Regions from separate parts of the Thiorhodovibrio frisius genome, predicted to be linked through region 2. Evidence: predicted binding sites of a transcription regulator. Region 2 holds the regulator's gene; each other region holds the start of a gene.
The links. Region 2 encodes FNR, which switches genes on or off when oxygen is low (the NO sensors DNR and NnrR bind a similar motif). Its sites were predicted from a motif close to TTGATNTANATCAA; they were not measured.

Region 1 (7,780 bases), 160 kb from region 2:
ATGCCCCTCGATGCGCGTTACCGGGTCTACTGTGATGCGGTTAATGGTCACGGATGTCTCCCTGTAGGGACGACTTTAGTCGCCCTCAATAAAGCTGAGTAAAAGGTGTCTTGAGCAAAAAAGCCGCTAACGCCGCATGTTAATCAAGCCGCTCAATGCTCCACTGCCATGATGGGCGTCTTTTTCACAAAGAACAGATAAGCCATGACCTCAAAGGCAACAATGCCAAGGGCAATGCTCATCTCCCCAACTGATGGAAAATAATGCCAGCCCGGACCGGGGTCGAAGGCGATCATAAAGGCATTGAAGCGATACAGGGCGCCGCCTAATACCACGGCCAGTGAACTCCAGAACAAAATTGTCGGGCGGGTGCGATGGTGTTTGTCCATCAAAATGACAATCGCAAAGACAAAGAGGGTTATCTCGGCGAGAAACAGATAGGGCTCGGGACCAGGGCCGGCGATGGCGCTGATGTGGCCGCTTAAGACCAGATCCCCGATGCGCAGCACCAGATAGGCAATGAGTAGCCAGGGAATAATGGCGCTGACTTTGCTCAGTAGCGGGGTTTCGAGTTTGCGTCCGAGATTGACCGAGGCATAGAGCGACTCGAACACCACGATGCCATAGCCCATGGTGATGGCGGTGAGCAAAAACAGCAGCGGAATAATGGACGTTTGCCACAGATCATGCACCTTGTAGCCAGCAATCAATAGCAGGGATCCAAGCGAGGACTGATGCATGGTCGGCAGCAGCATGCCCACGCCGATAAAGAAGAACAGGATATGGCGCATAAAGCGCAGCAGCCGGTTGGCTTTCATCGCCTCCAGTATCGCCGGGGAGAACTCAATCCAGAGCACCAAGGTATAGAGAGTCACGCAGAGCGCGACTTCTAGCATCACGGAGTTTAGATTGATGTACTGCGGCAGAAAGACGTTATATAGCTGCCAGTAACGGCCCACATCGACGACGATGGATGCGCCGGCCAGGGTGTAGCCAAAGACGCTGGTCAGGAGCGCGGCGCGGATCATCGGGTGGAATTGCCCGCGATTGAAGACATACACCAGCAACGCCATGGCATAACCGCCGCAGGCGATGGCGGTGCCCGTGACCACGTCATAGGTGATCCACAGGCCCCAGGGGAAGCCGTCACTCAGGTTAGAGACATCCCCAATGCCAAAGACAAAGCGGCGGATGAGGAAATAGCCGGCGATCAGCACCAGCACTCCCATGAACTTGAAGTGCCGGGTGAGCACCTTGCCACCGACCGGGCGGAAGGCCTCAGTCATCGTGGTGCTCCGGTTGCCCGCACACCGACTTGTCTTCCGACTCTGGATCATGCTCCGGATGATCTTCGCGATCTTCCTTGGTGTGCTGATAGGCCGCATAGACCAGACCACCAAGCAGCAGGCCGGGGGCGACCATGCCCTTGTATAGCGTATGTTGCAGCGTCTCGGACAGACGCGCACGCGACTCATCACCCACCGGCGGCATGCCAAGCTGCTCGAACGGTACGCCGGCCACCATCAGATACTGGGTGCCGCCGGATTCGGTCTCGCCATAGAGGTGCGGAAGGTATTTTTCCGCCTCGGTCTCGCGCGTCTTGCCGCCGAGTTGATTGAGCGGAAATTCCGCCCGCTCGCCAGGCTGCATGGCAAGTCGCCGATGCCCTTCCGCGCGCAGATCCTCAACCCGGCCAAAGAGGCTAGCCCCAGTCGGGCAGACATCGCAGCAGGCCGGAATCTCGCCATCGGCAATGCGCGGCGCGCACATTTGGCATTTGACAATCTGCGGGAAGGTCTTGTCGTACTGGAACTTGGGGATGTTAAAGGGGCAGGCGAGCTGACAATAACGGCAGCCGATGCAGGCATCCGCGTTGTACTGCACAATTCCGGTGAAGGGGTCTTTGGTCAGGGCGCTGACCGGGCAGGCAGAGATGCAGTCCGGGTCGATACAGTGCATGCAGGCGCGCTTGATAAAACATGCATCAGGGTCATCGAGATCGGTGCGACTGCCCTCGGCCACATAGGCCTTGATCTTATTCATGGTGCGACCATTCAGGTCGTCATCGCCATCCCAGGCGCCATTGACGCCATAGGCCTGATCGATGGCGCCCTGACCGCTGACGGGCATGTCATTCGCGTCTTTGCACGCGACCTCGCACGCCTTGCAGCCGATGCACAGGTTGGCATCATAAAGAATGCCAATGGCATCCGGTGGTAAGGTTTTGCACTCGCGGGCCTGAACCGGTGAAGCACCGACGGCGACCGCGCTACCGGCGGCCATCACTTTGAAAAACTGACGACGATCAATGTTCATGGGTGTTCCTCCGTGTTAGGCCTTGGTGCCTTCGGATAATGCGTCGGATGATGGGTCGGATGCGCTCTGGGCTTCCGCCTCCTCAAGCGCTTTGAGTTTGCTGTTCGCGCCCAAGGCATAGACTAGGGCGCCGCCGCCGATGGCACCGGCCACAGCAGCGGAGGTCAGGGTGACGCCGCCGGGGTGCTCGGTGATGATTCCCGGGAAGATGGACGGCGAGGTAACAGAGACATTTTTTGCCTGCTCATGCTGCGGCTTGTGGAAACCAACGCCTTGCTCCGAGCAGCCAAAACAGGGATGGCCAATGCCGACCGGCCAAGTGTTGCCGCCGACATCGCCGAATTCGATCACCGGGCAGTTGGCATAGGTCTCGGGACCCTTGCAGCCGAGCTTGAATAGGCACCAGCCCTGACGGTGGCCCTCGTCGCCGTATTCCTCGGCAAAGTGCCCGGCGTCGAAGTGCGGGCGACGCTCGCAGTTCTCGTGAATCAGGCGACCGTAGGCGAATTTTGGGCGGTGCTTGGCGTCCAGCTCGGGGAGCTGTTGCAGCGTCAGGTAATACAGAACCGTCGAGAGGATGTTGTAGGGCGAGGCCGGGCAGCCGGGCAGATTGATCACCGGCAGCGGCGTGCCGTCGGCCTTGGTGATGCCATACAGATCCAGTGCTTCTTGAATACCGACAGCCCCGGTTGGATTGGGCGCTGCGCTCTGCACGCCGCCCCAGGAGGCGCAGGAGCCAATGGCGATGGCCGCAGCCGCGTGGGGTGCGATTTCATGCAGCATCTGCTGGGGTGTCTTGCCGGCTACCTTGCAGAAGTTGCCATTGTCCGCCGTGGGGACCGAGCCCTCGACCACCAGAATGAAGTTGCCCTTGTTCTTCTCAAGCGAGTCATGCAGTGCCTGCTCGGCCTGATGGCCAGCGGCGGCGAGCAGCGTCTCGGAATAATCCAGCGAGATCAGATCAAGAATCAGCCCCTCGAGCGTTGGGTGGGTAGCGCGCAGCAGGGACTCCGTGCAGCCGGTGCATTCCTGAAAATGCAGCCAGATCACCGGCGGACGCGCCGGGCTGGCAGCCTGTTGTTCCACCGCCGCCAGCACCTGGCCGGTCATGGTTGCCGGCAGCCCCATGGCGGCGGTGATGCTGGTGGCAAACTGCAAAAAGCGGCGGCGACTCAGGCCATGGAGTTCCAGATGGTCTTCGAGTGCAGGCGGCAGCGCAGGTGGCGGGGAGGACGGGAGGCTCCCATGGCTGGAGGCATCCGAAAAGGGCTGTTGTTGGTTGTTCATGGCGCGCTCTGCCTGACCTCTGTCGTCGTTCGCTGGAGTCTTTAAGAATTCGAACCGCTGCGGGAGAAACCCCAGTCGGCCCGTCAAGAATATGCGAAAGTGCTAATATGCTTATGTGCTATATTACTTATAGTCCGGATTTAACCAACTGTCCAGCCCCGGTGCGGATCGCTTAAGATGCTTGATCTCAATCAGTTTTTAACAGGGTTTTTTACTCAGTTATCGGGCTGCGCTGCTCGGATGGTAATGCGATTGGTTCGCGCTTGTTTTAATCTGGCGGGGTGCGCTTTTAGCGAATGTGCGTTGTCGTGTGCCGGTGATCGAATGCGCGGGTTTCTGGGGTTTGTGCAGAATCGGGCCGAGATCTAAACGGGGCTCAGCTGCGGGATCGCGCCATTGCCCGGGATCAATCAGGCGCGTTTTTCCTGGGCAGGAGTGCGCGTTTGGCGCTATGGTCACTATGTTGAAAGACTGACCTGGGGGGCAGTTGTCTGTTGACTGATTCGATGATAAAAAAACACCATGCAGTTCATCCTGGCCAGCGCTCTGACGGGTCCGTGCTAAACCAGTACGCGGCACTGCGGGGCTTGCCAAAAAGCGCGTCTGGGTTTGTCTTGGCGCTGATATTGGCGCTTGGCTTGGGCGCTCCCAGCATCGGGTTTGCGGAGCCGGCCATGGCGCTGCCAGCCCCGGCTGCCGAAGCCGCGAGCGAACAGCGTGCCTGCCTGCGTTGTCATGGCATGGCCACCCTGGCCTATCGCGACCCGGCCACTGGCGACATTGTTAATCTGGCACTCAATGAAAAAACATTCGGGCATTCCGTGCATGGCGAGCTGGCGTGCAGCCACTGCCACGAAGACGGCTATGAGAGCTACCCGCACTCGCCAGACGTATCGGCAGCGGAGCTAAATTGCGTGCAATGCCACGAGGATCACCCGGAAAACACCGACCGCGTCGATTTCACGGTGATCGATCAGGAATATCAGGCCAGCGTGCATGCGCGCTCCGATGACTCTGAGGCGGCGGGTTTTAACTGTCACTCCTGTCACGATCCTCACGCCTTCAGAGCCTCCCTGCTTGGGCGCGATATCCCCGATATCGTCGCCTACGACAATCAGATCTGCCTGTCCTGCCACGAGGAATTGCGCGATGCTTTCAGCACTTCCCACGCCTGGCTGCCGAATCGCGACAAGCACTGGGCGTCGGTGCGCTGTTTGGATTGTCATACCCCTTCGAGAGACAACGGTCGCCCGGTGTCGCATGAAATCCTGAGCAAGGAGCAGAGCAACGCCAACTGCGTCAACTGCCATTCCCAGGCACAGGGCCTCTTGAGCCGGCTTTATCAATACCGCTCGCGCGAGGATATCGAAGAAAAGGGCTTTTTCGCCAAGGCGGTGTTTAACCAGGCATATATCGTCGGCATGAGCCGCAACCCGCTGATTGATCGCTTGGCGCTGATCATCATCGGCCTGACGGTGCTGGTGCTGGCAGCCCATGGCTATGGCCGTTACCGGGCTTATCAGTCCTTGCGCGAGCAGCAGGCGACAGCCGCGAATGAAGGAGACAAACAATGAGCGCCCTGTATTTGTATCCCATCTGGATGCGCCTCTGGCACTGGTTGAACGCGGTGATCTTCATTGTGCTGATGGTCACGGGTGCGAGCATGCATTTTTCCGGCACGCCCTGGCTGTTGTCCTTCAATACCGCCGTGCCTATTCATAACGCCTCCGGCATTCTTCTGACCATCAGTTGGGTGGTTTTTATTGTCGGGAATCTGTTTACCACCAATGGGCGTCATTACCGGGTTCAATTCCGGGGCTTTTTCCAACGCTTGTTCGCGCAGATGGGCTATTACGGCTATGGGATTTTCCGTAATGCGCCACATCCTTTTCATGTCACCGAGGAAATGAAGCTCAATACGTTGCAGCAGATTAGTTACATTGGTGTTATGTATGGACTCATGCCCTTTTTAATCATCAGCGGTTGGGCCTTTTTGTACTCGGTGTATCTGCCGGAAACCCTCTTTGGTATTGGTATCCTTTGGCTGATTGCCATGGCGCATCTGACCCTGGCCTATTTTCTGGTGATGTTTTTAATTGTTCACATGTACATCATCACCACTGGAGAGACCCTGACCACCAACCTGCGCGCCATGTTTACAGGTTGGCACCGGGAGACAGATCAGCATTAAGCATGCACCTTGGTTTGCGCCTACAGCTTGCATTGGCCCACGCGCCTGACTGATATCGAGAAAAGATCATGAGTACCCTGACCGAAGACCTTGTCAGCCCCAAGTCCAAACGTCGTTTCCTGATCATCGGCGGCATCTTGCTGGCGGTGATTCTGGCGTACAAATTTCTCTATCCGCTGTTCTTCGATGCCTATGTCGGCAAGACCAATGCGCCGCTCAGCTATGAGAGCAGCCAAGAACTGAGTGATCTTGAGTTCGAAGCGCTAGCGCGCGATTTGAGCGAGGAGGCGCGTTACGAGAAAGCCGCAGCGGTGGTGAGCGAGGATCAAGAGCCCTTCGCTCGTCAGGTCAAGATCGAGATGCTGATGAACACCCCGTCCTTCGTCAGTGAGATCGAGCCCAAGCATATCGAGTATTTCCGCGAGGCCGGCATCCGCAAATATGAAGGGCCCGAGACCTGTCTGCGCTGTCATGAAACCATCACCGTCAACCACGGCGAAGGGGGGCTGAAGACGGTCAATACGCTCGATGACATCGTTAACTCGGTGCATTTCAAGTTCCAGACCTCGGCCGGCGGCTTCTCGACCTTTGGCTACGACGGGCGTCAGGTCAACGCCGGTCCGCACAAGATTCCTGTAGGTAAGATTGATCGCGCCTGCGGTATTCCGGGCAGCTTCACCTGGACCGGCTGGGCGGCGCTGGTGAAAAGCCGCCCTGAGCATGCAGGAGGCGAGGTTGAGATGCGCAGCGAGGGCTGCGGTCAGTGTCACATTGGCGGCAATTACCAGCCCGCCACCGAGAAAATGATGCCCATCGGCGATGTGCCCGAGATGGCTAAGGAAGGTATTGACTGCCTGATCTGCCACTCGCGCACCTACGACATGAACAAGCGTTATGTCATTCGCGACGACAAAGGCACCCGCTGGAACCAGGACCGCAGCATGCACGCGGCCCTGACTGTCGCCGAGATTCGCAGCGACAACTGCCTGCGCTGCCATCAGCACAACATGGGCGGCGATATCTACGAGCACAATTTTGCCGCCACCCAGTTGGGCGATGAGAACCAGCGGCTGTTGCACCATGGCGCCAAGCGGGGCAATCCCTTCAGTCCGCAGGACGATGTGCATGCCGCTGCCGGCATTCAATGCACCGACTGCCACGAGCCTGAAGGGCATAAAATCCCGCGCGGGCGCATGGGGGTCGACCTAGTCGCCAACGACTTGCCGGATGTGGATGTCACCTGTGCCAGTTGCCATACCGAGACCCCGCACAACAATTCCAAGGACAAAGCCCTGCTCAACGGTCATATCGCCCGCATGGCCTGCGAGACCTGTCATATCAAGGAGCTGGAAGCCAACAGTGTGGTGCTGCGCGACTGGGTCCACCCAAGTTGGAATTCCGAGGAAGGCGTCTGGGAACCCACCGATATCTTTCAGTCGGGCGAACCGGGCAAGGGCTTTAAGTTTCTGTGGTTCAACGGCAATGGGACTTTCCTCGCCAATGCGCTCGGCAGCAATCCCGCGGGTACCGGGGATTACAATCCGCTGATGAATCAGATGGTCAAGATCGATGATCCAGAAGCGCTCGCCGATATTCGTGCGGCGGTTGAGGAGCTGAAAGAGACCTATCCCGAGATCGATGTCGATGAGTATGTGAAAAAGGCGACCGATCCGTTAAGTCAGCTCACGCCCGAGATGCTCGCCAAGCGCCGCGAGATGATCGCCAAGAATCTGCAAGTGGCGATGAACGATGGCGAAAGCCGTATTTACCCGTTCAAAGTCTTCAATGCCATGATGTACGAGGACATGGGTAACCAGGGTCCCTTTGGTGCCATGATTCTGCCCTTCGATTACGCCACCTACTATGAGACAGGCGATGGCAAAGCCTCGGTCAAGCAGGCCATCAGCGATCCCATCGTTCAACGCATGTACCAGATGCCCTTTAAGGTCTACATGATGGATGAGTTCATGTACTACTTCGGCGTCA
Region 2 (7,780 bases):
CGCAGCGGCAGATACTGGCCATAAGCACTGACGCTCTCACCCACCTGCGCAGCCAGCTCGCGGGTCGGCGTCAGCACCAGAGCACGGGGTTGCGGCGAACGCGCGCTGGCTTGTTGGCCGCTCTGGCTCAGGCGTTGCAACAGCGGCAAGGTGAAAGCGGCGGTTTTGCCTGTGCCCGTCTGAGCGCCGGCCATCACATCACGACCTGCAAGAATGGCGGGGATAGCCTGGTTCTGAATGGGGGTGGGCTCGGTGTAGCCCCGCGCCGTCACGGCGCGCAGCAATTTGGCCGACAGGCCGAGATCGGAAAAGGACATAGAGACTCCTGAAGTTCCCGGGGAAGGTACTGGGTTGGCCTACCCAGGGATTCAGGCTGGGCCGGTCTAGGCGGTGGGGTAAGAGCGGGAGGGCCTAAGGCCCCTGATGGGCAATCTTGATTAGGTAGTCAAGGAGCGGCGGTAAACCAAACAAGCCTTGAGACCGGGCGCGCCGACCGGAGGGCGCTGCATCTGAGCGGACACCATACGCGAATGCAGCGGAAAAGCAAGGACAAAATACCCATTGTATCCGGCCACTATCTGGCTCCATCTGGCCGCCATCTGGGACACAGAGCATTTTTCACCCGAGCGAAGACGCTTCCCGAACCCGCGTCAAATTGCGGCACAGGCTGGCAGCGAAGCCTGCCGTTGCTAGAGTTGCTAAAAGACCGCCCGCAAGCCGTAATGACAATTCCCCTTGTCAAATCGTGCCGAAGGCGTTCTTTCGCTACTTCACAAGCGCGGAATCTGCACCTATACTGGCCAGCCATTCGCTTCTGCGAATGCACGAGTCGGGGCCGCAGGAGCGGTCGGACAGTTTTATTGGACTCTTGATTCGGCGCGAAACCGGCCGAATATTAACGAGCCTGGTCCGGCCCGATTGGCCCGACCCAAATGGGTAGACCCGCTCTGATTCGGAGCAGGCATTGTGTTTTTAAGTAAATGACATAAAACCGCTTACCCGCAAGACGTAACCATTCAGGAGAGAGACGATGACGAAATTTTCCAAAATTCTCGGTGTTGCCGCCATCGCTGGCGCTGCTGCTTTCTCGATGAGCTCGGCGCAGGCCTGGGGACCAGGCGGCTGGGGCGGTCCCGGCGGTTACAACAACAACGGCTGGGGTGACGGCGTCGGCGACATGTTTGGCGACGGCTATGGCGACTTCAACTTTGGCATGTCAGGCGGTGGTCGTGGTCAGGGCCGTGGTCAGGGTCGCGGCTATGGCTACGGTAATAACTACTACAACCAGGGTTATGGCTACCCGGGTTATGGCTATGGCTATCCGGGTTATGGCTATCCGGGTTACGGCTACGCACCTCCAGCTCCTTATGGTGCTCCCTATGGCGCGCCGCCGGCTCCCCCGGCTCCGCCCGCCGGTGGCGAGTCCCAATAATCGGACTCGGACAGTCTGCTTCTTAGCTCCTTAAGCAGACCGCTCAGGCAACAAGTGCCTGAGCACCAAGCCGCGCCTAATCAAGGCGCGGCTTTTTTGTGCCCGCTCGATTCCCTGTTGACCTTGACAAATCACCCTCAGGATTCGCCTTATGCATCACGTCTCTTGATCTCCGTCAATGACAGCTGCAAAATGGCAAAAAAACCAAACGGAGTGGAGCACCTTGAGTCAGGACAAAATCATCTCTTTCGAAAATATCCGGGTTGCTTGCCGCAGTTGCTCGCTCAACGCCCTTTGTCTGCCGATGGGCCTGTCGAGCGAGGATGTCGAGAAGCTGGAGAGCATCATCAAGCGCTCGCGACCGCTGCATCGCGGCGAGCATCTGTTTTCCGGCGGTGAGCGTTTTCAATCGCTCTTTGTCGTCAAGACCGGATCGGTCAAGACCTATACCCCAAGCTCCGAGGGCGGCGAGCAAGTGCTCGGCTTTCACCTGCCCGGCGAGATCGTCGGTCTGGATGCCATCGATCAGGATTTTCACTCCTGCTCGGCTCGGGTGCTTGAGACCTCGGCGATCTGCGAGATCCCCTTCCGCCGGCTCGAGGAGTTGGCAGCCACCCTGCCCTCACTGCAACATCAGCTCTACCGGCTACTGAGCAAGGAAATTGTCGAGGAATCCGAACTCCTGATGCTGCTTGGCAAACGCAATGCCGAGGAGCGCCTTGCCTCTTTTCTGGTGAGCTTGTCGCAACGATTTGGTAAGCGCGGCCTGTCGACAACGGATTTTCACCTCAGCATGTCGCGGCATGAGATTGGCAATTACTTGGGGCTGGCGGTCGAGACCGTTAGCCGACTATTTACCCGCTTTCAGGACGAGCGCCTGCTGGATGTCGACCGCAAGCATGTGCAGGTGCTTGACATGGCGCGACTCGAGACCCTCGCGGGCGTTGCGCAAAATCGGGCTAGCCGACGGGAGAGCAACTGAGCTCGAGTGGCCCAGAACGCGCTGAAATATAAAAGGGTTTCGATATATCAGCCTCTGACTGTCAAGGCACTAAAACAGCATCAGTCACAACAGAATGCCCTATCAACTCTCAGGCGCGCAGTGGCGATCCGGTCAGCACTGTCTTGCATCGGCGGCGCAATCGCGACATCCTTAGCGCTTTTTTGCCCTTGGGGCTGGTTTGCAATCAGCCGCCTGTCCCGCACCTGCTGTCTTTTTCAGGATTTCCCGTCATGCACGATCTTCGCAATCGGCCACTCCGGTCCCTCCCGGCCTTGCCCTCCATTGTCATTGGCCGCACGACCCTCGGCATCAGCACTGCGCTGCTTGGAACGCTGTTACTGCTTTTCTCGGGCAGTCTGCTGGCCTCTGAAGGCGGCGCTGCACATCTGAATCTAACCACCACCTGGGTAGGATTTACCTCACTTTTGATCTTTGTCGTCGCCTATGGCCTGGTGATGACCGAGGAATTCACCCATCTGCGCAAGTCCAAGCCGGTCATGCTGGCGGCAGGCGCGATCTGGCTGCTGATCGCCTATTATTACTCCACCCATCACGGCAGCCCGCACGCGGCGGCCGAAGCGGTGCGGCATAACATCATGGAGTTTGGGGAGCTGTTTCTGTTCCTGCTCGCGGCCATGACTTACATCAATACCATGGAGGAGCGCCTGGTCTTCGATGCCCTGCGCTCCTGGCTGCTGCGCATGGGGTTCGGCTACCGCACCCTGTTCTGGATGACAGGCTTCCTGGCCTTTTTTATCTCCCCGGTGGCCGATAATCTGACCACGGCGCTGCTGATGTGCGCGGTCGTGATGGCGGTCGGTGCCGACAGTCCCAAATTTGTCGGGCTCGCCTGCATCAATATCGTAATCGCGGCTAACGCAGGCGGCGCCTTCAGCCCATTCGGCGATATCACCACCCTGATGGTGTGGCAGAAGGGCCTGCTGCATTTCGAGACCTTCTTCCGGCTGTTCATCCCCTCGCTGGTGAGCTTTGCGGTGCCAGCCTGGTTCATGCACAAGGAAATCCCCGACATCAAGCCACCGCCAAGCAATGAGCGCGTGCGCATGAAACGCGGCGCAATCCGGGTGGTGCTTTTGTTTATTGCCACCATTGGCACGGCGGTGAGCTTTCACAATTACTACCACCTGCCGCCGGTGCTGGGCATGATGACTGGCCTGGCCTATCTGAGCTTCTTCAGCTACTACCTGAACATGACCGGAGAGATGTCAACGGTGCGAGCGGGCAACATCGAAGACAGCATGCCCTTTAACATTTTCAATAAAGTGGCACGCGCGGAGTGGGACACCCTGATGTTCTTCTACGGCGTGATTCTATGCGTCGGCGCGCTGGGCTTTATCGGCTATCTGGAACTGGTCTCCCATGTTGCCTATGACGGCATGGGGCCGACCATTGCCAATACCCTGATCGGCATTCTGTCCGCCATCGTCGATAATATCCCGGTCATGTTTGCAGTGCTGACCATGAACCCGGACATGAGCCAGGGCCAGTGGCTGCTGGTGACGCTCACGGCCGGAGTGGGCGGCAGCTTGCTATCGATTGGTTCTGCCGCTGGCGTGGCACTGATGGGCCAGTCCAAAGGGATGTATACCTTCTTTGGCCATCTGAAGTGGATGCCCTATATCGCGGCGGGTTACTTCGCGTCCATTCTCTGCCACTTCATCATCAATTTCGGGACCTTTAAGCTGCCGGCAGGTTTGGTGTCCGCGACTACTGGCTAAAACCGCCCCGGCCCTTGTGCCTCGCAAGCCGGGCGGAGACTGATCCCTCCCCGGCTTTAGCCCATCAGGCATCGCTCTGGCGCAACCACACACAGCGCCCCTCACTGGCTTTGTCGATGGCCGCCAGCCGCTGCCGATGGGCGTCGATCTCGACCTCGGTCGCGCGAATAACAGCCAGTGGCGGGCGGTCCTTTAATAGCACCCGCGCCGCCTGAGCGCCCTGCCCGTCACGCTGGCGCGCCGGCTGCACGTCCAGCTCCAGACTGGCCTGACCGCCGGTCATGGCCAGGTACACTTCGGCCAGAATCTCGGCGTCGAGCAGAGCACCGTGCAGATCGCGCCTGGTGTTGTCGATGTGATAGCGCTTGCACAGGGCATCCAGGCTATTGCGCTGACCAGGATGGCGGCTGCGAGCTAGCTTCAGGGTGTCGATCACCTCGCACTGGCTCTCGAGGCTAGCTGCGCCCTTGCGCCACAAGCGCAGCTCGTGATTCAGAAAGCCAAGGTCGAAATCGGCGTTATGGATAATGAGCTGGGCACCACCGATGTAGTCCAGAAATTGCTCGGCCACATCGCCAAAGCGCGGCTTGTCGGCGAGAAATTCATCGGAAATCCCGTGCACCTGAACCGCGCCCTCCTCCACCTGCCGGTCCGGTTGCAGATACTGGTGAAATGAGCTGCGCGTGAGGCGTCGATCAACTAGCTCGACACAGCCAATCTCAATAATGCGATGGCCTTGGCTCGGCTCTAGGCCGGTGGTTTCGGTGTCCAGTACGATCTGTCGCATGCTGTCTTATACCAATGACATCAATGGTTTTCGGTTTTAGGTCGGGTGGCGGCCCAAAACGAGCCAAAATCTCAAGAGGTTTCGGTCTACCCTGTTTTCTTTGCCATCTTGGCCTTTTTGTCCATCTCGGCAATGCCACGATTGGCGAGCCTGTCGGCGGTTTCGTTCCCGGGGTGGCCACTGTGCCCGCGCACCCATTGCCAACGCACCCGATGCCCGGTCAGCGCGCGGTCGAGGCGCTGCCACAGGTCCTGATTCTTGACCGGCTCGCGCGCCTTGGTCAGCCAGCCATTGCGCTTCCAGTTGGCCATCCAGCGCTCCACCCCATCCTGGACGTAGCGCGAATCGACCGTGATGACCACCTCGCTTGGGCGCTTGAGCGCCTCCAGCGCCTGGATCACCGCCATGAGTTCCATGCGATTGTTGGTGGTCATGGGCTCCCCACCACAGAGTTCTTTCTGGTGCTCACCCGCGCGCAGCAAGGCGCCCCAACCGCCCGGCCCAGGGTTCTTCTTGCAGGCCCCGTCAGTAAAGATCTCGACCGCTTTAGTCATAACTGGACTCCCGAGCCGTGGGCTTGACCGCTCGACCCGGCAGCAACGACGGTCGTGGTTTCCAACTCGAGCGCAGCGGTGTCACCGCCGACAGCCGTTTGACCGCGCGCACCGCGTAAACGCCACCAAACACCGGCCAATACCGGCTGCCGAGCGCATCGACCCAGTCCAGCCGCGTGGTAAAAGCGCGCCGCCAGGGGGGGCGAAAAACCAGCATGCGCCGAACCTCCACATGAAAGCCGATCAGCTTAAGCCAGTCGCAGACGCGAAACAGCGTCAGCCGCGAACCGCACCAAGGCACGACACCGCGCCGTCGCGGCCATACCCGTCGCACGCCCCAGGTGCTAAGCGGATTGAAACCGAACAGAAACACTCGTCCATCGGCAATCAGCACCCGCTCCACTTCGCGCAGCACCCGGTGCGGATCGGGCGAGAAGTCCAGACTGTGCGGCAGCACCACGGCATCCAGGCTATCGGAGGCGAAGGGCAGTCGCGTCAGCTCCGCGCGCAGCGACAGGTCGCCACCGGGATTCGTGACCATCGAATTCTCGGCCGCCGGCTGCAACAAGAACTGATGGCGGATGCGACTTGCAGCGAGTGCGTCAGCAAACGGCTGCCGGGCACCGACTTGGAGCAGAAAATACCCAAATGCATCCTCGAGTAACTCCTCGAGACAGCGCGCCTCCGCCTCCGCGACACCGCGCCCGAGAGGGCTGCGATACCATGCATCGAGAGAGATCAGCGGATCGGCCGCAACGCCATCGCAGTCTTTCATGGAACCTCGTCAGGCAAGAGCAGAGAAGAACGCCACAGCATAACGCGCCTGTGGGGTCTTCGCAGAACCGGGCGCGCGAAAGGACACCATTGCAACGACTGGCAAGCATCCGGGTATTCCCGTATAGTGCAACGACTTATCCACCGAGGCCGGATTTGGCGTCATCGACGCGCAACACTATCAGGCCTCACGGACAAACCTCGTCGTTAAGCCCTCATGCGGAGGATCAGTGCGTGACTCTGACAGGACACTCTGCCCAAGCACCACTCTCTGGCCCGGCTCATGTCGACCCGGTTCGTTTATATACGAAGGCTGATCATCCCAGGCTGCCGGGTTCCGCTGGCCGCGCCAACAAAGCGAACAGACGCACCGGAACCAACATCATGCGGTTGTCGGCCCTGGTAGTCGCCCTGCCACTTGCCATGACAGGGCTCGGCGGCTGCGTCTCCAATCCCACGCGGGGTTCCGCCTTGGCGGATAACATGGTCGATCAGCCGTCACGCTCGGTATCGGCGCGCGAGTACGGCTTCGTCCGCCCCGCCATTGATCCACAAACCTTGGCGCAAAATACGCAGCGCCGCTCCGCTCGCCCCGGCACATCATCTCGCAGCATCAGCGGCGACCCCTGGCAGCGCATTAGAAGCGGTCCCAGTCTGGGCATTGCGCCAAACCCTCGAGTGAGCCAAAGCCTCAAGCAACTGGCGCGAAACAAAAAGTACCTCAACCAACTTGCTGACCGCGCGAGCCCCTATCTCCATCTCATCCTCACCGAACTTGATCGCGGCGGTCTACCAACAGAACTCGCGCTACTGCCGGAAATTGAAAGCCGCTACAACCCCCGCGCCGTCTCCCCCATGAGCGCAGCTGGCATGTGGCAGTTCATGCCCTACACCGGAAAGCAAATGGGGCTCGAGCAAAATGGCTCCTACGACGCCCGCCATGATGTACTGGCATCCACTCGCGGAGCGGTGAAGTATCTGACCGAGCTAAACCAGACCTTTGACGGCGACTGGGCGCTGACTCTGGCCGCCTACAACTGCGGCCCCGCGCGCGTCCAGGCGGCCCAGCGGGCCAATAAGCGCGCTGGCAAACCGACCGACTACTGGTCGCTCGACCTGCCGCGCGAGACCGAGGACTATGTGCCCAAGCTCCTCGCTGTCATCAGTATGGTGCAAAATCCCCAGCGTTTCGGACAGCGGCTGCCCGTTTTGCCCGCCGCCTCACCGCTCGCCGCAACCACAGCCCGGGCACCGGCTGGCGGAAACTCCTGAGACTTATTTGAACAGGACGCCCCAGGCGGCAAGAAAAACGCATTATTTTCGAATTTCGCTGGACCTTTTGTAAAAACAGGTCTAGCCTACGAACTAAGGCGTCGCCTGCGATGCTCGATAACCGCCTGGGTATTTTCTTGAGCCTAATTAGTACCCTGGGGGCATAATGTAAAGGCTGTTGTGCATGCCCGCCCACGAGCGGGAAGCCTGAAGCCAGCG
Region 3 (7,780 bases), 2.7 Mb from region 2:
GGACGCGCTGGCGTTGATTCGCGGCTTCGCCGCGCAGGCTCGCTGCGCAGTGATCTTTACCTTCGCGCCGCGTACCCGGGCATTGGCGCTGATGCATGCGGTCGGTCAGTTCTTTCCGCGCAGTGATCGCTCTCCAGCTATTGTTCCCATCGCCGAGAAACGGCTTCGCGCGCTTATTGAACAGGATAGCGCGTTAAAACCCTGGCATATCGGTCGTTGCGAGCGCATTATTCGCGGTTTCTATACCTCGCAGGGACTGGAGTTGGTCACCGCATCATGATGGCCGCCTATTGCCTACTCGCGCAAAAATGGCTTCGGACTGCGTCGCAATACCCGCATGCTGCGGATGTTTCGACTCGCAAACTGCCGTCTGGCTGGGCACAAGTTTTCCGCGCCAATGAGGCGCTAATCGGATTCGGCGGCGGGCTGTTTGCCGTCGGAGCTTTGACCACTGCCATTCATCTGGCGCACAATGGTCAAAGTGGGCTGGCCTTAGGAGTTTCTGGTGCGGTTCAGGGAGCCGCGCTCGGGATAGCGATTGTGCTTGGCGGTGTGCCAAGTGATCTCTTCTCCTGGCTGGCTGTGGAGAGTGCGCTGGAGCCGGCTTTGACCGGACTAAGCGCCTGGTATCTGTTGGTTTACCATCTCGAAAGTCTTTTCCTGTTCGCAACCCTGATCGCGGTTGGCCTACTCGTGCGGTGCACGGGGGCGGCCAAGGCGCCATCGTCGTCGAGGCTCGGGCTGACCGAGCTTCCTTAACTCAACTCTCTCTTCGGAGGATCTCCGCATGGAATTTGGTTACATCACACAATATTTTGACCTCGCGCAGGTCACGCTTTGGGCGTTCTGGTTGTCGCTCCTCAGCGTCATTTTCTTCAACCGTCGTGAGGACAAACGTGAGGGCTATCCGCAAGAGGCGGTGCAAATTTTCGGCAAAACTATTTTGACCGAGGGCTTTCCGTTTATGCCCGCACCAAAGACCTTCAAGCTGCCCCACAATGGCGGCGATGTGGTTAAGCCCGGTCCGGAGCGTCCGCAGTACGACTTTAAGCTGGAGCAGGTCGATCGTTTCGCCGGTGCAGCCTATCGTCCGGTCGGTAACCCGATGCTCGCGGGTGTTGGCCCCGGCGCTTATGCCGTTCGCGCGAACAAGCCTGACCTCACCAACGCTGGCGATCCGCGCATCGTGCCGATGCGAGTAGCCAAGCATTTTGCCGTGGTCGATAAAGATCCCGATCCCCGCGGTATGACCGTGATCGGCGCTGACGGCCAAGTCGGTGGCAAAGTGACCGAAATCTGGGTTGACCGTGCTGAGCCCCAAGTGCGCTACCTGGAACTCGAAGCTGGCAACAAGAAGAAGGTGTTGGTGCCGATTGCCCTGTGCGTGATCAAGGGCCAGAAGCGTGAAGTGAAAGTCCGGTCTATCAATGGCATCCACTTCAATGATGTCCCCACTCTCTCCAACTATGACCAGATCACCCTGGCCGAAGAAGACAAGGTCTCGGCTTACTATGGTGCTGGTACGCTGTATGCCACTCCGAATCGGGCGGAGTCCGTTCTGTGAGTGAATTCGAAGTCGAGCCGATTCCCGGCTTGCCTGCGCTCCTCCCCGATGGGGAGGAGCTCCTTTGGCAGGGCACCCCGCTGTGGGTGCCGCTGGCCAAACGGGCGTTTCATGTCCGCGAGGTGGGGATTTACTTTGGCGTACTGATTTTGCTTCGGGCGGGTTTTATTCTCTCCGACGGCGACGGCTGGGACGTTGTGCTCGGGTCCGCCTTGTGGCTCGTTTTTGTGGGGCTGGTGACTGTTGCCATTCTGTCGATGCTTGCGTGGTTCTATGCGCGGTCGACTATCTACAGCATCAGCAGTAAGCGGGTCATTTTCCGCCATGGTGTGGTCGTGCCCATCGCAGTGAATTTGCCATTTAAGAGTATCGAAAGCGCTGGTCTGCGCGTCCATTCCGACGGCTCTGGCGATATTCCCCTGGCGTTGATTGCTAAGCAAAAGGTCAGTTACCTCCTGATGTGGCCAAATGTCAGGCCATGGCATTTCTCCAAGGCGCAGCCGATGCTGCGGGCCATTCCAGACGTCGAGGACGTCGCTGAACTGCTCGCCGACGCACTCAAGGCCGAGGCAGAAGCCGTTCCATCGGATGTTGCCCCTCATCATCCGAATTCAGCATCGCCGGAGTCAGGCTCAACATCTGGAGCGGAGACCGCGAGCGCCGACCCCTTGGCGACATCGTCGTCATCCTGAACCGACTGCCAAATACGAGGTATCATCCTTGAGTGACGCATTCGAGGGCCGCCAGTTTCCGCGACCCCTGCTAATTGGTGCGGCCCTTCTGATTGGCTTTACCATTGCGGCAGCCGCCTTTGTGCGTCTGACCGGGATTGGGAAAAGCGAGACGGAATTCGCCCCCGTGGTTGTTGAACGCAAATTGTTTTTCCGCGAGATTGACCAGAGCACCATTGAGGTTATCGCCGAGGGTGCGCCAATCGCCGTGCTTGACTCTAAAGAGGATGGCTTCATCTTCGGCGTTCTGCGCGGACTTGGGCACTATCGCAAGGTCAGTGAAACCGGTAAAGACCGTCCTTACATCGTATCGCTGCGCGCTAGCGGTCGCTTGGTGCTAGAAGACCCGACAACTGGCGAACAACTCGATTTGCGCGCTTATGGCGTGGATAACGCCGCTGCCTTTCGTGAGCTCCTTGAAGCCAAGCATCTAGATACATCCTCTTCGTCCGCCGCAGACCCGGCAACCGGGTACCCAACGCAGCCAGACGTCCCACGCTAATTACAACTGTATCTGCACATGCTGAGCCTTGCGCTCGCGATTCTCTACGCGCTGTTTTTGTGGTGGTTTAGTACCGGGGTCATCCTGTTTCTGGACCGCCTCCCGGCGCGAACCTATCGCTTTAGTTTGCTTGGTGCTACGCTGCTCGGCGGCGCTTCTGTAGCGGTGGTCATTTGGGTGGCGGATCGAGCCGACACCTTGGGTGCCTATCTCGGCTTTACCAGCGGTGTGCTGATCTGGGGCTGGATTGAAATGACCTATTTCATGAATGCCCTCACAGGTCCGCGTAAGGCAGATTGCCCGCATGATTGCCATCAGCGACAGCGCTTTTGGCTGGCAATTCAGACCAGCCTGTATCATGAATTGGCTATTGTCTCGGTCGGCTTGCTGTTATTCGCGTTGAGCTGGGGGCAGGTCAATCAGATGGCCGCCTGGACCTTCGCGGTTCTCTGGTGGATGCGCTGGAGTTCCAAGCTCAATCTGTTTTTTGGTGTGCCCAACCTGAACGAAGACTGGCTGCCGGCGCATTTGCGTTTTCTCACCAGCTATCTCGCCAAGCGCCCGATGAATCTGCTGTTTCCTATCTCGGTGACAGTGGCTACCGTGGTGATGGCCCTGCTGATCGAGCATGCGTTGGATTTTCCGCCCGGCAGCTTTACTGCGCAAGCCGCAGTGCTGGGTGCCAGCCTGCTCGCGCTGGCCATTCTTGAGCATTGGTTTCTGGTGCTTCCCGTGGCCGATTCGGCCTTGTGGGACTGGGTGTTTGAGCCCAATGAGGTGTCAGCGTCCAAAGAGAAGCAGAAAGGCTCGCCGTCAGAGACATCGGCGCAATAACGAGCACTTGCGCGTGCTTGTTCAAGCTCATTCTATCGCGTAGCGTGTTTGGCTCCAGTTTCTTGCTCATTTGCAGTGCCGCTAGTCCGGGAATTTGGCAAAACGCCGGAAAGGGGTTTAAGCTTTGCTAAGTGCGATGCCTTTGAGTTGAGTCAAGGTATTGAGTCGGCGGTTGACTTATTCTGTGCGGCCCTGCTGCCTTTGGAGAATCCCCGGAGGACGCTGTATGCGTATCTTGCCGGTTCACGTTTTGGACCACTCGGCAACTGATCGAGGCGACCCGGAATTCCAGCCCGGCGAATCGCGACCCAACAGATTGCGATCCGTTCAATCTGTCTTTCCCCCTGTTGTCCGTCTGCGGCCGAATCGCTCAGGCCATCAAAGGCCCGCGCCCTCTGTGCGCGGCTTTGTTCCCGATCATGTCTTTCTCGATCAACTGGCCTGGCCAGATAAGGTTGTTCGGGACTGCGCGCTTGTTTACCGCCCAGCCACGCTGAGGTTGCCGTCTGATGACTAACATGGTGTCCGTCGATATCTCGCCGGAGTTACTGACCCGATTTAGCTGTTTCGACCGTCCTGATCCACCGGCGGCAGATGCTTGGTCGGAGGGGTTCACCGGGGCGGATTATCGACAGGCGCTCAGGGACGTGGGCCGGAATCCCGATGACACCCTTGCCCTGTATCTGCATATTCCCTTCTGTCCGGGGCGCTGCCTTTACTGCGGCTGTAATACCACGGTGACGCACAATAGCCAGCGCATCGATGGCTACCTTGATGCGCTCGAACGTGAGGTGGAGATGGTCGGGGACGCCATCGGCGCTGGACGCGATGTTTTACAACTCCATGTTGCCGGCGGCACGCCCAATTACCTAAACGACGCGCAACTCACTCGCCTGGTAGAGCTAGTCAACGACCGTTTCCGCATCCTGCCGGAAACCGACGCCTCGATTGAGTGCGATCCGCGCCGCACCTCCGCTGGTCAGCTCGAGCTGCTGTATGCGCTGGGCTTCAGACGCGTCACCTTTGGCGTGCAGGATCTGGAACCTCGGGTGCAACGCTCAATCGGGCGCATTCAGTCCATCGACCTGGTACGCGATGTCTACTGGATGGCGCGCGAGGTCGGGTTCGACTCCATCGGTTTCGATCTGATCTACGGCTTACCCGAGCAAACCCCGGACAGCTTTCAGGCTACGCTTGATGCCGTGATCGAGATGGCGCCTGATCGGGTGGCCTGCTTCGGCTACTCGCGCGGGACCAGCCTTGCCATGCATCAGCATGCCATTGATATCCACCGACTACCGGATGACATGGGTCGGCAGGGGTTGTTCGAGCAGGCGGTCAAGTCCTTTCTGGGGTCCGGCTATGTGTGGGTCGGGCTGGATACCTTTGTGCTCGATACCGATGAACTGGCCATTGCTCAGGATGAAGGGCGGCTGGGGCGCAACTGTATCGGCTACACCACGATGCGGGCGGACCATACCATCGGGCTGGGCACAGGCGCGGCTGGCGACGTGCATGGTCATTGCGTGCAGAACGAGCCCAACCTCTCGGCTTGGGAAGCCACGATCGAACGCGGGGAATTTCCCATTGCCCGCGGGCATTTACTCAATTCGACCGACCGCCGTCGCCGCGAGGCTATCGGCTATCTCATCTGTAATCTTGAACTGCCACTGGAACTGGCCGAAGGCTGCTTGGACGAGGAATACCATCGCCTGGCGGCCTATGCCCGCGATGGCTTGGTCGATGTCGAGGGCGATAAGCTGCGCATTACCCCGACAGGACGCTATTTGCTGCGGCATTTGTGCACCGAGCACGAGGCCTACTTCGCCTGGGATCGCGCCCGCTGGCATTTCTCGAGGTCCCTTTGACAGTCTCGGGCGGGCAGGCTCCGCAGCCGGGTGCCCAGCCAGCGCGCATTGGCCCCAATGCCATCATTCGTGTTGGTGAGGCTTTGCTTGCGCTTGAGAGCGCCGAGACTGCTGACCGGGTTTTCGCCACTGCCGGCTTATCCCATTACCGGCAGAATCTGCCTTCGGAGATGGTCCCTGAGGCTGAGGTGATTGCGCTTCAACAGGCATTGCGCGCGGAACTCTCGATCGAGGCTGCGGGCGCTGTCTCGCGCGATGCTGGCCTGCGTACCGGCGATTACCTGCTGGCGCATCGAATCCCGAAGCCTGCTCAGCGGGTGCTGAAATGGCTGCCACCCGGCCCGGCATGTCGCATGCTGCTGAAAGCCGTCGCCAATAACGCCTGGACCTTTGTCGGCAGCGGTCACTATGGGTTTGAAATGGGACGCCCGGTGCGGGTGTCCATTGCCCAATGTCCAATCTGTCGTGGTGCGACGGCCAGCCTTCCAGTCTGCGACTTCTATGCTGGTGCCTTCGAGCGTTTGTGCCAAATCCTGGTCAGCCCGCGAGCGCGAGTGCGCGAAACGCAGTGCCAGGCACTTGGTGCCCCGGCCTGTCAGTTCGAGATCGACTGGCGGCGCTGATTTTTCTCTTTCCAACCAGGCGGTGCCGAGTCGCGTTCCAACCTCGCCCCAACCTGGCTGAGTTTCCTGCCCAGCCTCGACTCGCATGCTGTCTCCCTTGGCATTCCTGCTGACTGGTGTGCTGCTCGGTGCCCTGCCGGTCAGCCTGCTCTGGCTGCGTGCGCGCTGGCTCCAACGCAATCCTGTGTCTGCCTCGGAGCCGGTGAATGCGGCTCGGTGGTCGTGCCGGTTGCCTGATCATTTCGCGGAGTCCGTCATCGTGCTCGATGGCGAAGGTGTTCTGCGCTTCGCTACGCCCTCTTTGTATAAACTGCTTGGGGTGGAAACGCCAGCGCTGCTTGGGCGCAATATGCTCGACTTTGTGCATCCGCAAGAGCACGGCGAAATCATCGAGGTACTGCAATGGCTCGATGGCGATGCTGAGTGTGAAGAAAATGTGACGCTCGATACCCTGGGCGTGCGCTCGCGTCTTTACTCCGAGCAGCGCTTGTCCACCCGGGCTGGCTGGTGCTGGTTTGGCTGGTCTTATACCCGCTTACCCGCCGGAGACGGGGCCGATGCCGCCATCATCGGGGTGGGGCGCGATATCAGTGCCCGCAGGCGGGTCGAGCAAGAGCTGCGTCAGGTCGAGTCTATTCTAGCCGCCGTCGGTGACCCCGTGTCCTTTGTTGATACGGATTATATTTACCGCTATGTGAATGCCGTCTACGAGAGAGTTTTCGGCAAGCCCCGCAGCATGATTGTGGGGCACCATGTCGCGGATATGCTTGGCGAGGGTGTTTTCAGTGCGCGGGTTAAACCTCAGTTGGACCGCTGCTTTGACGGAGAAATCGTCTCCTACGATGCCTGGTTCGAGCTGCAGCCCGGTGCGCAGTCTTTTATGTCGGTCACGTACCGACCCTGTCGAGAAAACGCGGGCCGGGTGATTGGCGCGGCTGTCATCGGGCGGGACAATTCGGCGCTCCGGCGCGCGCGCGATCAGACCGGGCTTGCTCTCGGCAAATTCCGAATTCTGTTCGAGCATTTTCCCCTGGGCATTCTGGTCGTCGATGCCGCAGGTTTCATCACCGAGGCCAATCCGGTTGCGCATCGCTTGCTCGATAGTGCTTTCGGTCGCTACCAGGGGCGTCATATCGAAGAGAGCTATTGGCGACTCGTCGACGCGAACCAACAGCCTTTTCCCATTGAGCACTCGGCAACCGTGCGCGCGTTTCGCGAGCGACGGGTGGTAACGGACGAAGTTGTCGGTTGTCCGCGTTCCGATGGCAGTGTGCTATGGCTCAATGCCACGGCCGCGCCGCTGCCGGGAAGCGACCAGGGTGTGGTGGTCGTGCTTGAGGACATTAGCATGCGTATTGCTGCCGAGGCAGCCCAGCGCGCGCTGGTGGCTATGCGCGAGAGCGAGCGGCGATTTCGTATTATGGCCGATGGCGTCCCCTTGATCCTGTGGGTGGCAGATCAGCAGGGTCGACTGGAGTTTGTCAATGGCGTCTTCCGGCAGTTTTTCGGCTTGGGTAGCCAGGCATCCGAACAGCTTCGAGACCTGTGGCCACAGCTACTTCACCGTGAAGATCTGCCGGCTTTTCAGCAACGGCTTGCGGAGTCGGCACAGCCTCCGTGCGCTTTTGAGATGGCCTGTCGGGTACGCCGGGGCGATG
Region 4 (7,780 bases), 2.0 Mb from region 2:
AGGCCCGCTAACCGAGCCATGGCGATCGGCTGCGAGTGGCTCGGAGCCATGCATCTCGCGGTGACAGGATCGCGATGGACGCAGTCACCACAGCAAGACGCTGCGCGCCCGGTGATCGGAACCGAGCGACCGGGTGGACCCGGACTCAGCACCCCACCAAGCGGTGGTGACGAGCACCTGATCAATGGGGATGCCGAACCAGCCTTGCCCAACCGCCGGCCAGGTGGGTTGCAACCCGCTTGCGCGGCGCACCTCGGTCTGGCTCAGCCCAGCAAAGGCCGATGACCAGGGACTGGCATTCAGATCGCCAGCCAGGATGCTAGCCTTGATTGGCGGACACGGGTAATCCCAGACAGATTCTTGATCTGGTCCCGGGCTCTGCGCGAAGGGTGGTCGAGTCTGGCCGCGGTATTGCCAGGCTTCTCGGGCCGCTTGTAAGCTGGGTCGATTGGAGGGCATGCTGCGCGGAGTTTGCTCTGATTGGTGGTCACCTGCCTGCGGATATTGGGGAGTTTCTCTGATGAGCAATACCGAGAGCAAGAAGACTGCACGACCCTGACCAAAGCTGAGGTTCGCGATGGCTAAACCACAAACACCGCTCCTAACAGCGGACATTATCATCGAACTGGCCGACCGGCCCCTCCGGCCCATCGTGCTGATTGAAAGGCGCTTCCCCCCGCCGGGCTGGGCCATACCCGGCGGTTTTGTCGACATTGGCGAGCACATCGAAGCCGCAGCGGTGCGCGAAGCCCTTGAGGAAACGGCGTTGCGCGTGACACTGCGAGCGCTGCTGGGGCTTTACTCGGACCCACAACGCGACCCGCGCGGCCATACCGCCAGCGCCGTCTATGTGGCAGAAGCCAGCGGTGAGCCACGGGCGCAAGATGATGCGCGCAATCTGGCAATCTTCTCACCTGATGCGCTGCCCGCGCCGCTGGCATTCGATCATGCACAGATTCTCGACGACTATCGGCGTTACCGGGAGACGGGCCAAATCAAACCGCTTTGGTCGCCGGACGTTCAAGTGTTGCCTGGCGCTTGATGGCGAAAACGCACATGCGAACTTTGGATGACGTGTTGCAATCGGCTTCGGACGTGCTATTTCCTGCGGAAATGGGCAGGCGGAAAATCAGCGTGACAAGCACCAATAGCGATGGTGATACGCCTCTGCATGTCATGGTGTGGCGCAAGGACCAACAGGCGATCGCGTTTCTGATCAGCGCCGGCGCGGATGTGAGAAGGATTAGCGCGGGTTCTACCCGCGGGTATCGATGACCTGCCGCCGGCGGAAGGGTGCTTGCAGCAGCCGCATGAGCATGCGTCGCGGCGGTAGCCACTGAATGCGGGTGCCGTGGCGTTCGATGACGGATTGATCTAACTCTGACCTCCTGCGTGTTGCGATGTCGCTCTATGCCGGGCTGTCGGCGTAACGCCAACAGATTGACCCTTTTCAGCTGAGATTTTCCGTGACTTTGCCAGTAACATGGACGGGGACAGTAATTACTCCAAGCCTTCTTCTGCAAATCCTGATCATTGCAGATGATCGGTCCCCCGGTCATCCTTGCACTGGTCATATCACGATGGCACAAGATAATGAATCTGGATTATCTGTGGTTCGGCACGACAAGTTCCCTGGGTGAGCCACCCATGAACCCTTTCCAGGGACTCGCCGGAGCGGCTGCATTCAGCGCCTTCAGTTTGTTCCTGTTCGGCTGGGTGACCATTCCAGCTGGCGCGCTACTTGGCGGGCTGATGATCGGACGTTCGCGGATATCGCCGACCTGAAGCAGTTTGGCACAGAGGGCGGGAGCTTTGGTCATGATCGCGATCCGAAGGATGGTGGATGAACCTTGCGATCGTTTCGCGGGACTGTTGTTGGCGTTTTTCGCCCTGGCTGCCGGTGTTCCGACTGGCGTGCCGACTGGGGTATTGGCGGATTCGGACCTCGGCACCACAGTGTCTAACATGGAACAAGCCTTGGAGTTGTCCCAGCATGAGCGTCTCAGACGGCTCGAGACGTTTCACCCGGATCACCTGCGGCCTTTCGTCAGCGACGGCTGCAGCGGGGGGCTCTCCGTTCTGTGGGCACAGTTGTCCCGATGGCTGCCGGGCTTTCGCGCCATTCATGATGATCACCCGCCATGGGAGTCGTGCTGCATTGCGCATGATCGGGTCTATCATGCCGGTGGGCTGAATGCGTCCAGCGCGCAAGCGAGTTTCGAAGCGCGGTTGCACGCGGATCAGGCACTGCGCGAGTGCGTGATCGAGACCGCCACACGGCGAACGGCCGCGCTGAATGCGCGCTATGGGTTGGGTGATGGTCAGGTTGCACGGCTCTATAAGCTGGTGGGCGATCTCATGTATCGCTCCGTGCGCCTGGGCGGCGGTCCCTGTACCGGCCTGCCGTGGCGCTGGGGCTATGGGTTGCCGGACTGTGGGCTGCTATCTGCGCCACACTTGCTCAAAGAGCATCAGGAGGCGATCCCACCATGAAAATGCTCGGCTCTGTCGGCGTCCTGTTCGCGCTGATGGGTCTGGTGCTGTTGGCCATCGCGGCAATCGCCTATTACCGGACGACGGCGTTCATCGACAACGCGCTCTCGACGACCGGCACGGTCGTGGATCTCACCCGCTCCAGCCAGTCCGGTTCGGGTTCCGGTGGCAGCAGTACCTATCGCCCGGTGGTTCGCTTTCAGGATCGCGAGGGCACGACCATTGAGTTCATCGCGCCGGTCGGCAGTAACTGAGCGGCAAGCCGGTTCAGACAACCGTCACTGGCATTCACCAGGATACCCGTTTCAGCGCCCGCGCTCGGCATCCCTATCGGATCACAACCCAGTGGCAAAACCTACGCGCCGGCAAGGTGCATGTCTTCACCAGCGAGCCCGTTTTGTTTGATCCCAGTGAGTACCTCAATCGCAGCCATGTGACGGTGTTCATCGACTCGGATCATCCCCAGCGGTATGCCATGGATCTGTCCTTCTTGCCGGAACCGGCGGATTGACAGACATGCCTTCTTCTGGCTGGATTGCCCCCATTTGGAAAGGGAAACAGAACCATGATCACCGTCCAACTCACGGCCTTCCTTGGCTGCGCCGCGATGATCAAGATCGCCCTTTGGATGCCGTTCATGCGAGCGTTAGACACAACACACCTTATTTATACCGACTAAATCCCACTAAGAAACTCTCTAATTGCGCCTGCCTCGGGTTTCGCAATTCGGGCCTGGCGATCCAGGGTCGCTGGCTATGTTGCCGCCAAGCTGCCGCATCTGCCTTTTCCCGCCGGTCGTTTTGATCTGGCCCTAGTGTCCCACCTATTGTTCACCTATTCGGAGCACATCGATGCCGCTGCGCATTGCGAGGCGATCACAGAGCTGATGCGCGTCAGTGGCGAGGTTCGCGTCTTCCCCCTGCTGACGCTCGCAGGCGCTGAATCGGCGCATCTGCCCGCTGTCATCGACCAAGCCGAAGCCAGCGGCTGGAGGGCGGAGATCCTGACGGTGGATTATCAGTTTCAGCGCCGCGGCAACCGGATGCTGCGGCTGTCCGCGCCACCGATGTCCGACCTGATTCCGCCGGAGGAAAGTTTGAGCAGCATGCCAATTGATTTCCTCCATGGGCTTCTCCGCAATGCTGCTGAGAGCGTCGCTGGAGGATTAACCATCGACGCGCGGGGGGCATGTCATGCCACCCGACGATGCGCTGCTCTCCTGCCATGGTGCTTTAGGTTCCGTTGCGCCTGCTGGCTTCTTGCTTTTGCGACCAGGCGCCTCGTTGCTCCCCCAGCAAAAGAGCAGGCCGTCAGCTGAGTGAACCTAGATGCAGCCTCGTAAACATAGGTTGGAGACGCCGACCTTGTTTCCACGTAGGGAAGGCCGTTGATTCCGATCCCGGTCCAGTTGCAGGCTTGCACCGATCAGCCTGGCCGCCTGACCCGCTTGACTCGGATCAAGGCCATCTCCCCGAGCCTGGTTGCAGACTGTACTCCGCTGTCGCGCAGCGAAGGCCAATTGCTGGCCTGCGCCGCGCGCGATTGTTCCTGTCTCTACTCACTGCCACCGGAGTGCGTCCATGTTCTGTAATCAATGCGAGCAAACCTTTCGTCAATCTGCCTGTGTGACCAGCCCCGGCGTCTGCGGCAAGAGCGAAGATGTGCAGTCCTTGCAGGAACTGCTGATTTTCGGCCTTAAAGGCATGGCCGCCTATGCCCACCATGCGCGCAGGCTTGGACAGTCCGATGAGACCGTCTCGGCCTTCATCGAAGAAGCCCTGTTCGCGACCATGACCAACGTGAATTTCGATGAAGACACCCTGCTGCACTATTGTCTGGAATGCGGCGAGAAGAATCTGCGTGTCATGCAGCTGCTCGATGAGGGCCATATCGCCACCTTCGGCGCGCCCCGCCCGACCCGGGTCCGCGAGGGCACCTTAGCTGGCCCGGGCATCCTGATCACCGGCCATGACTTGCTCGATCTGTGGCAACTGCTCGAACAGCTCGAAGGCACCGACATCAAGGTCTACACCCATGGCGAGATGCTGCCGGCGCACATGTACAGCAAATTTCAGGCGCATCCCAATCTCGCCGGCCACTATGGTGGCGCCTGGCAGGATCAGAAAAAGGAATTCGCCGATTTTCCCGGTCCCATCGTCGGCACCACCAATTGCGTGCTGATCCCCCCCGAGAGCTATCGCGAGCGGCTGTTCACCACCAATGCCGTGGCGGTCCCGGACGGTCAGCACATTAAAAACGGCGATTTCTCCGCCGTAATCGCCGCTGCGCGTACCTGCCCGCCGTGCGAACAGCGACTCGGCGTGGAGCAGCCGGTGGGCTACCATCGCCAGGTACTGCTCGAGCAGGCCGGTACGATTCTCGACGCCATAAAAGCCGGACAGATCAGCCATTTCTTCGTCATCGGCGGCTGCGACGGTGCCGAGAAGGGGCGTAACTATTTCACCGATTATGCCGCCGCCACGCCAGCCGACTCCTTCATTCTCACTCTCGGCTGCGGCAAGTATCGCATTCGCGATCACGCCTACGGCGAGCATCTTGGCTTGCCGCGATTACTGGATATGGGCCAGTGCAACGATGCTTATGGCGCCATCATGGTGGCGGTAGCCCTGGCCGAGGCGCTGGAGTGCACGGTCAATGATCTGCCTCTGACTCTGGTCATCAGCTGGTTTGAACAAAAAGCCGTGGCGGTGCTGCTGACGCTGTTGCATCTGGGCGTGAAAGGCATCAACCTCGGCCCTCAGCCGCCGGCATTCATCACCCCGGGCGTATTTGCTCGTCTGCAAGCCGCTTATGATCTGCGCTTGCCCAATGGCGATCCGCACGCGGATCTCAAACTCGCACTCGCCGCCTGAACCCAGGCCGAGGAGGTGACCGATGAACAGCGTCAGCCTGCGCGAACAGCTCATTTCCGCACTGGGCGGTGGTGTTGGCATTTTGGCCACGGCCGCGCTCGCGCTTTGGCTGTTCCCGGCGGTTGACCCCGCCCTGCCCTGGCTGATTGCCTCCATGGGCTCCTCTGCGGTGCTGTTGTTCGCGGTGCCGCACGGGCCACTCTCCCAACCCTGGCCGCTGCTTGGCGGCCATCTTGTTTCGGCGCTGATCGGGGTGGCCTGTGCGCGTTGGCTCGGCACCGATCTCTGGAGCGCGGCCACCGCGGCGGGACTCTCCATCGGCGCCATGCATGCACTGCGCTGTCTTCATCCGCCCGGCGGTGCCACCGCGCTGACGGCCGTCATCGGCGGGCCGTCCATCACGTCGCTCGGCTTTGGCTTTGTGCTGATGCCTGTTGCGGTCAATGCACTCACCTTGCTGCTGCTCGCCGTGGTCTGGAATGCGCCCTGGCACTGGCGGCGTTATCCAGCCAACTGGCCCGCACGTTGGCGGCGAGACCAGGACAGCGGCGCCCCAGCTGCAGAGCCGGCCGCGCCCATGCCGCTGGAACATCGGCATCTTGCCGCCGCGCTGCGCGCGATGGACTCCTTCATCGATGTCTCGGAGCCGGATTTGCAGCGCATTTTTGCTTTGGCGACTGAGGAAGCGCGCCACACCCGCGCCGCAACGCCTCCGATTCGGGTGGGTCAAGCCTACAGTAATGGCAGCTTTGGCCAAGACTGGGAGATCCGCGAAGTCCTCGCGCTTGAGCAAGATGCGGACGGATCGGACACCCAGGTGCGCTTCCGCCGCTTGGCGGGCCAAGGCCGTCGCTGCGAGGGGGAATGCAGTCTGGAGACGTTTCGCGACTGGGCGGTCCATGCGGTCGAGCGCGACGAGAACTCTTGGCGACCGATTGATCGCACGGAGCCGGAAGATTGAGCATCAAGGTGCACGGCGGGTGTCATGCCACCCGATGAGGCACTGCGCCAGGCGCCGCTGCTCGCGCAACTGAGCGACCAACAACTAGAGCGTCTGCGCGCGAAGGCGCAGATTGTCCAGGTGCAGGCCGGGCAGTGGCTGTTTACCCAGAATGATCCGGCCGAATTCTTCTATTTTGTTCATTCGGGCCAGATCCGACTGTTTCGCCTGTCGGCCGAGGGCGAAGAGAAGATCATCGAACTGATCGGCGCCGGCCAGACCTTTGCCGAGGCGCTGATGTTCATGGGCACCGGCCGCTATCCGGTCTGCGCGGCCGCGCTGGTGCCGACGGAGCTCGTCGCCATTGACGCAACGGACTTCACCGCCATGCTGCGCGAGTCGCCCGAGACCTGCTTTGCCTTGCTCGGCAGCTTGAGCCAACGCCTGCACGCGCTGATCGCCGAGATCGACAATCTGGCGCTGCATTCTGCGAGCGTACGCTTTGCGCGCTGGTTGATTGCAGAATTGCCAATAGACACGGATGAGCTGACGCTCGCCTGGCCAAAATCGACGCTTGCCTCGCGCCTGACGATCAAACCTGAGACCTGGTCGCGCATCACCCGCCGGCTGTCCGAGCAGCAAGTGATCGCGGTCCATGGGCAGGTCATTCGCGTGCTTGATCGCAAGGCCCTGCAGCAACTTGGCGATTCGGGTGACCCGGCGCTGATACCAGCGCGTCAGGCCCGCAAAACCGGTTAGCAGCCAAAAATCATCAGCCAATCTCCAGCCTCACTGCCAGCGATGGCAAGGCAAGCGTCCCCAACAGGTCAAACTCTGACAATGAATCCGACCGGATACTTGTTCATTCGATTCAACCATCACGGTGATACTCAACCCGCGCATGGCCGGGTCGAAGATCTCAAAGACCCGGATGACTCGGTGGCTTCCAGAAAGCCGCGCAGGATGTCGATCAAACACGGCATACAGGCCATCCTGATGGCCCATTTGCTGTCAACGGGACCGGTGTTCGCGCAGGATGCGGCCTGCCATTGGATCCGGCTGACCGGTCTTGAGGTCGGGCAGACAGCAGATTTCCTCAGCTGGGGCGATTACCTGCCACTGATCGCCCTGGAGCCCGGCGAGCTTTACAGTCTGCTGCACGGAACAGAGCCTTCCGTCGAATTGGCGGCCGGACGCCAACACGTCATTGATGGCCATTGGTACTACGTTCCAGAGCACCTGATCGATGTCGGGACCATGACGCTAAGATTCATGCTGTTGGATCGTGACCAGGGCACCGATGACGATCTGGTGCTACCGATGCGCAGCCATGTGGTCCGGCTGGATCAGAGCTTCTCCAAATCGGGATCTTTGCAGTTCGAGATACCAGAACTCTTCGTAGTGGATGATCAGCTCAAGAAATCCAACGCGATGCGGTTCCGCTTCGAATTACGGCGCTTGCCGGGCCATTGCG

Region 1: a site for FNR is predicted at 3,785-3,798, ahead of Thiofri_RS07030 (hydrogenase small subunit). Genes of this name have one in related genera too.
Region 3: a site for FNR is predicted at 4,039-4,052, ahead of hemN (oxygen-independent coproporphyrinogen III oxidase). Genes of this name have one in related genera too.
Region 4: a site for FNR is predicted at 3,941-3,954, ahead of hcp (hydroxylamine reductase). Genes of this name have one in related genera too.

Annotation. Positions count from the first base shown of each region.
Region 1 is NZ_CP121471.1:1,504,191-1,511,970, forward strand. Features, by position in the region: gene Thiofri_RS07015 (nickel-dependent hydrogenase large subunit) at 1-51, opposite strand, end outside; gene hybB (Ni/Fe-hydrogenase cytochrome b subunit) at 153-1,286, opposite strand; gene hybA (hydrogenase 2 operon protein HybA) at 1,279-2,316, opposite strand; gene Thiofri_RS07030 (hydrogenase small subunit) at 2,332-3,603, opposite strand; gene Thiofri_RS07035 (cytochrome c3 family protein) at 4,278-5,177, shown strand; gene Thiofri_RS07040 (cytochrome b/b6 domain-containing protein) at 5,174-5,794, shown strand; gene Thiofri_RS07045 (nitrite reductase) at 5,863-7,780, shown strand, end outside.
Region 2 is NZ_CP121471.1:1,666,812-1,674,591, reverse strand. Features, by position in the region: gene Thiofri_RS07800 (DEAD/DEAH box helicase) at 1-317, opposite strand, end outside; gene Thiofri_RS07795 (sulfur globule family protein) at 1,031-1,432, shown strand; gene fnr (fumarate/nitrate reduction transcriptional regulator Fnr) at 1,656-2,414, shown strand; gene nhaD (sodium:proton antiporter NhaD) at 2,666-4,174, shown strand; gene dnaQ (DNA polymerase III subunit epsilon) at 4,239-4,961, opposite strand; gene rnhA (ribonuclease HI) at 5,048-5,515, opposite strand; gene Thiofri_RS07770 (class I SAM-dependent methyltransferase) at 5,508-6,290, opposite strand; gene Thiofri_RS07765 (transglycosylase SLT domain-containing protein) at 6,674-7,561, shown strand; RNA gene ssrS (6S RNA) at 7,661-7,780, shown strand, end outside.
Region 3 is NZ_CP121471.1:4,402,130-4,409,909, reverse strand. Features, by position in the region: gene bchM (magnesium protoporphyrin IX methyltransferase) at 1-280, shown strand, start outside; gene Thiofri_RS20215 (PucC family protein) at 277-759, shown strand; gene puhA (photosynthetic reaction center subunit H) at 788-1,564, shown strand; gene puhB (photosynthetic complex putative assembly protein PuhB) at 1,561-2,256, shown strand; gene puhC (photosynthetic complex assembly protein PuhC) at 2,285-2,797, shown strand; gene puhE (putative photosynthetic complex assembly protein PuhE) at 2,816-3,631, shown strand; gene hemN (oxygen-independent coproporphyrinogen III oxidase) at 4,141-5,499, shown strand; gene bchJ (bacteriochlorophyll 4-vinyl reductase) at 5,496-6,122, shown strand; gene Thiofri_RS20180 (PAS domain-containing protein) at 6,208-7,780, shown strand, end outside.
Region 4 is NZ_CP121471.1:3,691,064-3,698,843, forward strand. Features, by position in the region: gene Thiofri_RS16900 (hypothetical protein) at 1-11, shown strand, start outside; gene Thiofri_RS16905 (endonuclease/exonuclease/phosphatase family protein) at 85-459, opposite strand; gene Thiofri_RS16910 (NUDIX domain-containing protein) at 578-1,042, shown strand; gene Thiofri_RS24850 (hypothetical protein) at 1,177-1,275, shown strand; gene Thiofri_RS16915 (hypothetical protein) at 1,594-1,785, shown strand; gene Thiofri_RS16920 (hypothetical protein) at 1,819-2,493, shown strand; gene Thiofri_RS16925 (DUF3592 domain-containing protein) at 2,490-2,747, shown strand; gene Thiofri_RS16930 (hypothetical protein) at 2,864-3,004, shown strand; gene Thiofri_RS16935 (hypothetical protein) at 3,320-3,811, shown strand; gene hcp (hydroxylamine reductase) at 4,074-5,366, shown strand; gene Thiofri_RS16945 (HPP family protein) at 5,389-6,327, shown strand; gene Thiofri_RS16950 (Crp/Fnr family transcriptional regulator) at 6,352-7,065, shown strand; gene Thiofri_RS16955 (hypothetical protein) at 7,270-7,780, shown strand, end outside.